DNA from 2 places in the Microbacterium sp. Soil_C_42 genome. Region 1 is predicted to be linked to the other one. Evidence: predicted binding sites of a transcription regulator. Region 1 holds the regulator's gene; the other holds the start of a gene.
The links. Region 1 encodes HspR, which represses chaperone genes until heat shock. Its sites were predicted from a motif close to AAGTTGAGTCNNNNNGACTCAACTT; they were not measured.
Positions count from the first base shown of each region.

Region 2: AC3A46_RS09775 (Hsp20/alpha crystallin family protein) is a predicted target of HspR. The motif match lies at 1,596-1,620, and genes of this name have one in related genera.

Region 1 is NZ_JBDGJU010000053.1:4,473-8,656, reverse strand. Features, by position in the region: gene dnaK (molecular chaperone DnaK) at 1-84, shown strand, start outside; gene AC3A46_RS18270 (nucleotide exchange factor GrpE) at 87-704, shown strand; gene AC3A46_RS18265 (DnaJ C-terminal domain-containing protein) at 720-1,718, shown strand; gene AC3A46_RS18260 (heat shock protein transcriptional repressor HspR) at 1,850-2,320, shown strand; gene AC3A46_RS18255 (collagen-binding domain-containing protein) at 2,385-4,184, opposite strand, start outside.
Region 2 is NZ_JBDGJU010000012.1:84,763-88,946, reverse strand. Features, by position in the region: gene AC3A46_RS09780 (low temperature requirement protein A) at 1-1,059, shown strand, start outside; gene AC3A46_RS09775 (Hsp20/alpha crystallin family protein) at 1,124-1,576, opposite strand; gene AC3A46_RS09770 (L-serine ammonia-lyase, iron-sulfur-dependent, subunit alpha) at 1,720-3,321, opposite strand; gene AC3A46_RS09765 (VOC family protein) at 3,428-3,799, opposite strand; gene AC3A46_RS09760 (hypothetical protein) at 3,904-4,074, shown strand; gene AC3A46_RS09755 (OsmC family protein) at 4,153-4,184, opposite strand, start outside.

The DNA of each region.
Region 1 (4,184 bases):
GCCGGTGACGGGCAGGCGCCGACCGACTCCGATGAGGACGTCGTCGACGCCGAGGTCGTGGACGAAGAGGACGAGAAGAAGTAACCATGGCGAACAAGGACCACAACCCGGAACCGGTCGAAGAACCGGGCGACGGCGACGAGGTCCGGCCTGAGGGTGTGGGGTCGGAGGCGAACGCCTCCGGCCCCGCGCCGCAGGACGGGCAGGACGACGAGCTCACTGTCGACGACATCATCGGCGCTGCGCAGAACGCCGACGCCGCGGCCGAGGACGCCGTCCTCGCCGACCTCGAGTCGCAGCTGCTGAACGACCTCAAGCGACTGCAGGCCGAGTACGCCAACTACCGCCGCCGCACCGAGGAGCAGCGCGAGGTCGAGATCGAGCGCGCCCAGGGCGCGGTCGCGAAGGGCATCCTCCCGGTGCTCGACGACCTCGACCGCGCCGAGAAGCACGGCGACCTGGAGCAGGGCTCCGCCTTCGCGGCGATCGCCGAGAAGCTCCGCGGCGTCGCCGAGCGCATCGGGCTCACCACGTACGGCGCCACCGGCGAGGCGTTCGATCCGCAGCACCACGAGGCGATCTTCCAGGTGCCGACACCCGGCGCGACCGAGACCACGATCGTCGAGGTCGTCGAGATCGGCTACCGCCTCGGCTCGGTGGAACTGCGTCCGGCGAAGGTCGTCGTCGCGGTTCCCGCCGAGTAGCCCGAAGGAGGCTCCATGGCCAGTCAGGACTGGTTCGACAAGGACTTCTACTCGGTGCTCGGCGTCTCCAAGGACGTCAGCGAGGCGGACCTCAAGAAGACGTATCGCAAGCTCGCGCGGAAGTACCACCCCGACTCCAACCAGGGTGACGCGGCCGCGGAGGCGAAGTTCAAGGAGGTCAGCGAGGCGTACTCGGTGCTCTCCGACGCGGAGCAGCGCAAGGAGTACGACCAGATCCGCGCGATGGGCTCGGGCGCTCGATTCACGTCGGGTGGCCCGGGCGGCGCCGGGGGCTTCGAAGACGTCTTCTCGATGTTCAATCAGGGCCGCGGCGCTCGGTACCAGAGCGCCGAGGACTTCGACGACATCTTCGCGATGTTCAACCAGCAGCAGGGCGGCAGCGGCTTCGGCTCCGGGCGGTTCGGGCAGCCGAGCGGCGGTTACCGCGGCTTCGGCGGCCCGACGCGCGGTGCCGACGTCACGGCGCGCACGACCATCGACTTCGTCACGGCGACCAGGGGCGAGACCATCACGCTGGCGGGCGAGGACGGCAAGCCGTTCAAGGTGAAGATCCCCGCCGGTGTCTCGGACGGGCAGAAGATCCGGCTGCGCGGCCGCGGGCGTCACTCGCCCGACGGCGGCGAGAACGGCGACATCGTCGTGCAGGTCACCGTCCGTCCGCACCCGGTGTTCACGCGCGACGGGCTGAACCTGCGCGTCACCGTGCCCGTGACGTTCACCGAGGCCGCGCTGGGCGCCACCATCGAGGTGCCGACGCTCGGCGGCGATCCGGTGCGGCTGCGCGTCGCCCCGGGCACGCCTTCCGGCCGTGTGCTGCGCGTCAAGGGCCGCGGTGTCGAGACGGCCAAGGGCACGGGCGACCTCCTCGCCGAGGTGCAGGTGGCTGTGCCGTCCCACCTCGACGAGGCCGCGCGCGAAGCGCTCGAGCGCTTCCAGAGCCTCGAGCCGAAGGAGAATCCGCGCGCCGATCTCATGGCCAAGGCGCAGGGCTGACCGATGTACACGGCCGTTGAGCGAGCGAAGCGGGTCGACACGCCCCGGACCCGGCGCCGGTGGCCGGCTCGAGGCGGTTCGGCTCGCTCGTTCGTCGCTCGCTCAACGACCGGGGACGAGGAGGTGACGAGATGACCGAGCACGACATCGACGAGGATGCCCCGATCTTCGCGATCGCCGTCGCCGCCGAGCTGTCGGGCATGCATCCGCAGACGCTTCGCCAGTACGACCGGCTCGGATTGGTCGTCCCCGCCCGCACGCAGGGCGGATCGCGGCGCTACTCGCTGCGCCACGTGGAGCAGCTGCGCGAAGTCGCCCGCATGTCGTCGGACGGCATCGGCCTCCCGGCGATCGTGCGCATCCTCGAGCTCGAGAACCGCGTGCAGGAGCTGCACAGCCGCGTCCGCGACCTCGAGGACCGCATGCGCGCCGAACTCGAGAAGCGACCCGGCGCCCGCGTCTTCGCGGCCGGATCCACCGGCTCCGTCGTGACGCTGCGCCATGGCACGCGCGTCCGCCGGGCGACCGAGGTCGTGGTGTGGCGTCCGCGCGCGTCGCTCGCGCAGCAGAGCGAACCTCCCGACGAGAGCCCGGCGGGCTGACTCACCGAAGAGGGAGGGGACGGATGCCGTCCCCTCCCTCTTCGCGTGCGTTCGCGGCGGTGCGTCAGACGCGTCGCGCGCGTCGGGCGGCCAGCAGCACGCCGAGGGCGATCAGGCCGACGGCTCCGAGCGGGACGAGGGGCGAGAAACCGCCACCGCCCGTCGCCGGAAGCGGGCGGGTGGTCGCGGTGTTGGTCAGCGTCAGCTCCGCCGTCTGCGGGACGCGCACCTCCGACATCGGCAGCGTGACCTTGCCGTCCTCATCGGGGACGAGGGCCTCGCCGTCGACCGTCCACGTCGGCGTCCCCCAGTCCACCCCCGGGATCGACGGCAGGTCCGCCTCGCGTGCTTCGATGACGGTGCCGACCGGGAAGTACGGCGACGTGATCGTGACGTTCGGCTCGAGCTCGATGCGGGGCTGGGCGACACCGTCGAGCCACCAGTCGGCCGGGAAGGTGGTCCCCGCGGGCACCGACGACGCACCGCTGCCCGCGACGACCTTCGTGACGGCCCAGCGGGTCATCGCGACGACGGAGTTCGTCACTTCGAGCACGGGAGGCGTCTCGCCCGGCCCGATCTCGACGAAGCTCGCCGGGCTCCACGTCGTCTCGCCCCACTCGTAGCCCGGCGGCAGCGCGGACGCGTCGGGCTCCTCTTCGAGGAGATTGACGATCGTGCCGATCGGGAAGGAGATCGGGTCGCCTTGGCCGTCGACCGGACCCGCCGGCGTGCCGTCGGCAGGCAGCTCGAACCGGCCCACCAGCACGTCGCGACTCGGCAGGTGCGCCACGTAGTCGATCGTGAACGAGTCGACGAGAAGGTCGTCCGGATCGATGCCGTCCATGTTCTTCTGCACGAGGAATGTTCCCTCGATGAGTGACGCGTCGTTGGTCAGCGTCGCGTGCACCACGGCCTGGTCCTCGGCGCCGATCGTGAGCTGTTCGAGGTCGAACGCGGCGCCGAGCCAGGAGAGGTACCCGATGGCCGGCGCGACCTGCTCCTCATACGTCACGACGGTGCCGTAGGGGAACAGCAGCGGCTCGCCCGCGTCGTCGACGGGGCCGACCGGCGCACCGTCGCCGGGGACCCGCAGCACGCCCTGCTGGATCACGTCCTCGGGCTCCGTCGTCGGGAAGTACGCCGTCCACGCGACGGTGAACTCGAGGCCCGGGGGCACCTGGTCGGGCGGGACGCCGTCGAACTCCTTCGAGATCGTGAAGGTGCCCTCCTTGAGCGCGTTCGCCACCTCGATCTCGATGTCGGTGGTCGAGTCGGGCGGCAGGGGGATGTCCACGACGTCCCCGAAGCCGTCCGGCTGGTACGCCGTCGTCACGCCGTCGACCGTGACGTTGAAGACGGGCGGCACCCAGTCGTCGACGTTCGCCACGGTCTCACCCTCGAACGTCGGCGCAAGCTCGGCCAGCTCCAGCGTCTCGGCGCCCGTCTCGAGGTCCTCGATCAGCTGGGGCTCGCCGACCGGCAGGGGAAGGGTCGCCCGCTCGGGGGCGGGGTTCGTGTTGTAGGTGACCTCATAGCCGAACCGCGGGTCCGCGGCCGAGCCGGTCGCGGACTTGACGATCGTGATCGTGCGGCCGTCGTCGGTCGGGGTGACGAGGTTCGTCAGCTCGACGTCCACCGTCATGTCTGCCTCGGTGATCACGAACGTGCGCCCGGGGTTCCACCCGATGCCGCTCCAGTCGTACCCCGGCGGCGGATCGATGCCGTCGAGGTCCTCGGTGAGGATGATGCGGGTGCCCACCGGGAAGGTGATCGGAGCGCCGTTCCCGTCGACCGGGACGACGGGCGCGCCGGTGAAGGGCACGTTCATCGTGCCGGTGCCGATCTGCTCGCCGCCGTATCGGGC
Region 2 (4,184 bases), on a different contig from region 1:
CTCTACGAGAATCAGAGCCCGCTCGGAGTGCTCGAGGGTGTGATCGTGGTGTGCGCGCTGTGGTGGGCGTGGGTGTCGACGACCTGGGTCACGAACTGGCTCGACCCGGTGACGCTGCCGGTTCGCGGCGCCGTCATCGGCCTCGCGTTCGTGTCGCTCGTCATGAGCGTCGCGATCGCCGAAGCTTTCGGCGAGCGTGCGTGGGCCTTCGCGATCGCCTACGTCATCCTTCAGGTGGGGCGCACGGCGTTCATCGTCTGGGCGACCGCCCGCCACGATCCGGCCGTGTCCAGGGACTTCACCGCGGTGCTCGCGTGGACGGTCGCGAGCGCTGTCTTCTGGCTGGTCGGCGCACTGCTGCCTCTCCCGTGGCAGCTGCCGCTGTGGGCGATCGCGCTCGGAATGGACCTCACGGGAACGCTTCTCGCGTTCCCCGTCCCGGGCCTCGGCAAGGTGCGCCTCGATCGCTGGGATCTGTCGGGTCCCCACATCGCCGAACGGACCGCGCTCTTCGTCCTGATCGCCCTCGGCGAGGGCATGCTCGTCACCGGCCTCGTCTTCGCCGAGACCGAGTCGTCCCCGGCATCCGTCGCCGCGCTCGTCGCCGCTTTCGCGACCGCTGCCGCAGCGTGGTGGATCTACTTCGACCACGGCGAGCGGGTCGGCGCCGAGACCATCGAGGCGTCGGACTCACCGGGTCGCCTGGCACGCACGGCCTACACGTGGATGCACCTGCCGATCGTGGCGGGGATCGTCGTGATCAGCGTGGGCGACAAGGACGCTCTCTCGCACCCGCACGAGCACGACCTCGCCGCGACGATCGCGGTCATCGGAGGGCCGATGCTGTTCCTCGCGGGCACGGTGCTGTTCCGCCATCTGCTCGAGCGGCGCTGGGCGCGCGCACAGCTCGCGGGGATGCTCGCGCTCGCACTCCTCGCGGCCGCCGCAAGCGTGCTCGACACGCTCACCCTCTCGGTCGCCGCGAGCCTCGTGCTCACCGGCATCGCCGTCGGGGAGACGGTCGGGCGCGTGCGGCGAGGACGCCGAGCGGGGGGCTGATCCCCCGACAGGTCGGATGCCTCCCCGCTGCGTCGGCGGGGAGGCATCCGTTCCGGAATGAGCCCTACTGCTCGATCGGCTGGGGCGCGTCGGACTCGTGCGCCGTGATCGTCGGCGCGCCGCCCTCGGACATCACCTCGATCTTGCGCGGCTTCGCCTTCTCGCTGACCGGGATCGTCACGCTCAGCACGCCGTTGTTGTAGCTCGCGGAGATGCGCTCGGTGTCGATGCCCTGGCCCAGGTTGAGCTGACGCAGGAAGCTCGCCGCCTCTCGTTCGCGCGTGATCCACTTGACGTCGTCGCCGCTCGTCAGCGTGCGCTCCGCGCGGATGGTCAGCAGCTGCCCGTCGACGTCGATGTCGACCGAACCCGGGTCGATGCCCGGCAGGTCGGCCGTCAGGATGTAGTGGTCACCGTCGCGATACAGGTCCATCGGCATGCGGCGGGGGCCGCGGCGCGTGTCGAAGAGACCGGCAGCAAGGCGGTCGAGGTCCCGGAACGGGTCGTTGGTGGCCATGATTATCTCCTCTCGTCGAACCTTGAGCCGTGGCGGCTCAACTGACGCCAGATTAGCACTCTCAACCCTCGAGTGCTAAGTCACCGGGCGTTCGCCGTGAACGAACAGGACGGCCTCCGGGCCGCGGCGACCAGCACTCGGCTTCAGCACTCGATGACGTTCACCGCGAGGCCGCCCTCGCTCGTCTCCTTGTACTTGTGCGACATGTCGATGCCGGTCTGGCGCATGGTCTCTACGACGGCGTCGAGCGAGACGTAGTGCGAACCGTCGCCACGCAGGGCGAGGCGCGCGGCGGTCACCGCCGTGGACGCGGCGATCGCGTTGCGCTCGATGCACGGGATCTGCACGAGTCCGCCGACCGGGTCGCAGGTGAGGCCGAGGTGGTGCTCCATCGCGATCTCGGCGGCGTTCTCGATCTGCCGGTTCGTGCCGCCCATCACGGCGGTGAGGCCGCCCGCGGCCATCGCGCACGCCGATCCCACCTCGGCCTGGCAGCCGCCCTCGGCGCCCGAGATCGACGCGTTGGCCTTGAACAGCGAGCCCAGCGCGGTGGCGGTGAGGAGGAATCGACGGATGCCTCGGCGACGGTTCGCCTCCGCCACCTGTTCGTCGTCCCAGCCCGCGGCCTCCTCGGTGGTCGCCGCGTGCCCGTGATAGCCGAGCAGTGCGCTGCCGACCAGCTCACCGTAGGGCGTCACCGCGTTGCCGGCGCCGAGGCCGGAATCGGCGAGGAAGCGCCACCAGTACATCGCGACGGCGGGCAGGATCCCGGCAGCGCCGTTCGTCGGAGCGGTCACGACCCGCCCGCCTGCGGCGTTCTCCTCGTTGACCGCGAGCGCGAAGGCGCCCAGCCACTCCCCCGGCAGCTCGCGACGGCCGTCGGCCTCGGCGGCCTCGAGCTGCTCGCGGATGGATGCTGCGCGGCGCTTGACCCCCAGCATCCCGGGGAGAACGCCCCCCGCCTGCAGGCCGGCCTCGACGCACGCGGCCATCGCGTCCCAGATCGCGTCCAGCCCCTCGGCGATGTCCTCGTCGGGGCGCAGCGACTCCTCGTTGATGCGCGCGGCCTCGGCGATCGTGATGCCCCGCTCGTCGCACGCGGCGAGCAGCTCCTCGGCGCTGGAGAAGTCCAGGGGGAACGCGTGCGTGGGCTCCCCTGGGGCCGCTGAGCCGGGCGCAGACTCACCTTCGCGACGGATGAAGCCGCCGCCGACGGAGTAGTAGGTCTCGCGGACGAGGAGTCCGGCATCCGTCCCCGCCACAGGGTCGAGAGCCGTGGACGAGCCCGTCTCGCGCACGCCGGGCACGGCGAGCGCACGCGCCGGTCCGTCGTCGGGCGAGGCCCACGCTTCGAGGGTCATGGCGTTGGGGTGACCGGGCAGCCTGGTGCGCGGCGCGAACACCACGTCGCCGCGCTGGAACGGCACCTCGCGCGTGCCCGCGAGCGGGAGGGCGCGATCGCCGGGCCAGGCGCTCCAGGCGGAGCGCACAGCATCCGGATCCACCGTCTCGGGTTCGAGGCCCTGCAGCCCCGCGACGACGGCGTCGGGTGTGCCGTGGCCGATGCCCGTGGCGCCGAGCGAGCCGTACAGCGTGCAGGTGACACGGCCGACTCGCGGCAGAACCCCGCTTTCGCGCAGGCGGACGACGAAATCGTGGGCGGCCCGCATGGGACCGACCGTGTGGGAGCTCGAGGGTCCTACGCCGATGGAGAACAGCTCGAACGCCGAGACATAGGCGCTCATCCCGACCAGGCTAACCCGACAAGAGCGTGCACTCTGACTCCTGTTATCGACTCGATACGGGCAGGATGCCTCATCTTGCGAGTATCCATCGTGCAGCCTGGCGGTCTCAGGAAGCGACGGGCCGGAACGAGACGAGGCCGACGGTGTTGCCCTCGGAGTCCTCGACGAAGGCCTGCCACTCGTCGTGCCCTGCCGGCCCGAGAGTGTCGTCCTCGTGGGTGAAGATCACGTGCGGCGGTGAGACGACCTCGGCCCGATCGCCGATCCGCTCGAGGGCCGCCGTGACGTCGTCGACGTGCAGGTACAGCAGCGCGGTCGGGGCGTTGCGGTCCAGCAGCAGCCGCACGCCGTCGAGGTCGAAGAACAGCAGGCCCGGCGGATCGAACACCGCCGTCGCGGCACTGCCGAGGAGGGAGGTGTAGAAGCCTGCGGCGCGCTCGAGGTCGTCGGCATGCTGACCAACCTGCACGAGTCTCATGGCGCCATTCTCGCGCCCGCCCGAGACCGATGCCAGGGACACGGCCCTTCCCGCGGCGGGCCGGCGAGGAGTATCAATGAGGGAGGCGATCCTGGAGGTTGGCGATGCTGCTTTTCGTGCTCTATCTGATCCTGATGGTCGGCGGAATGGTGATCCTGGGGCTGTCGTTCGCGTCGCCGGTCCTGCCTGCGCTGGTGTTCGTCGTGGGCCTGCTCTGCATCGTGGCGGCCGTCGCGATTCCGGTCACCGCAGGAGCCTTCGAACAACGCCGGTAGGCGAGCGCCCGCGCACGGTGAGGCTCGAGCTCGTGGGAGCGGACGCGGCGGGCCGCAGCATCCTGAATCGCGCCCTCCTCATCGGGAGCCAGGTGTACGAGACAGGACGT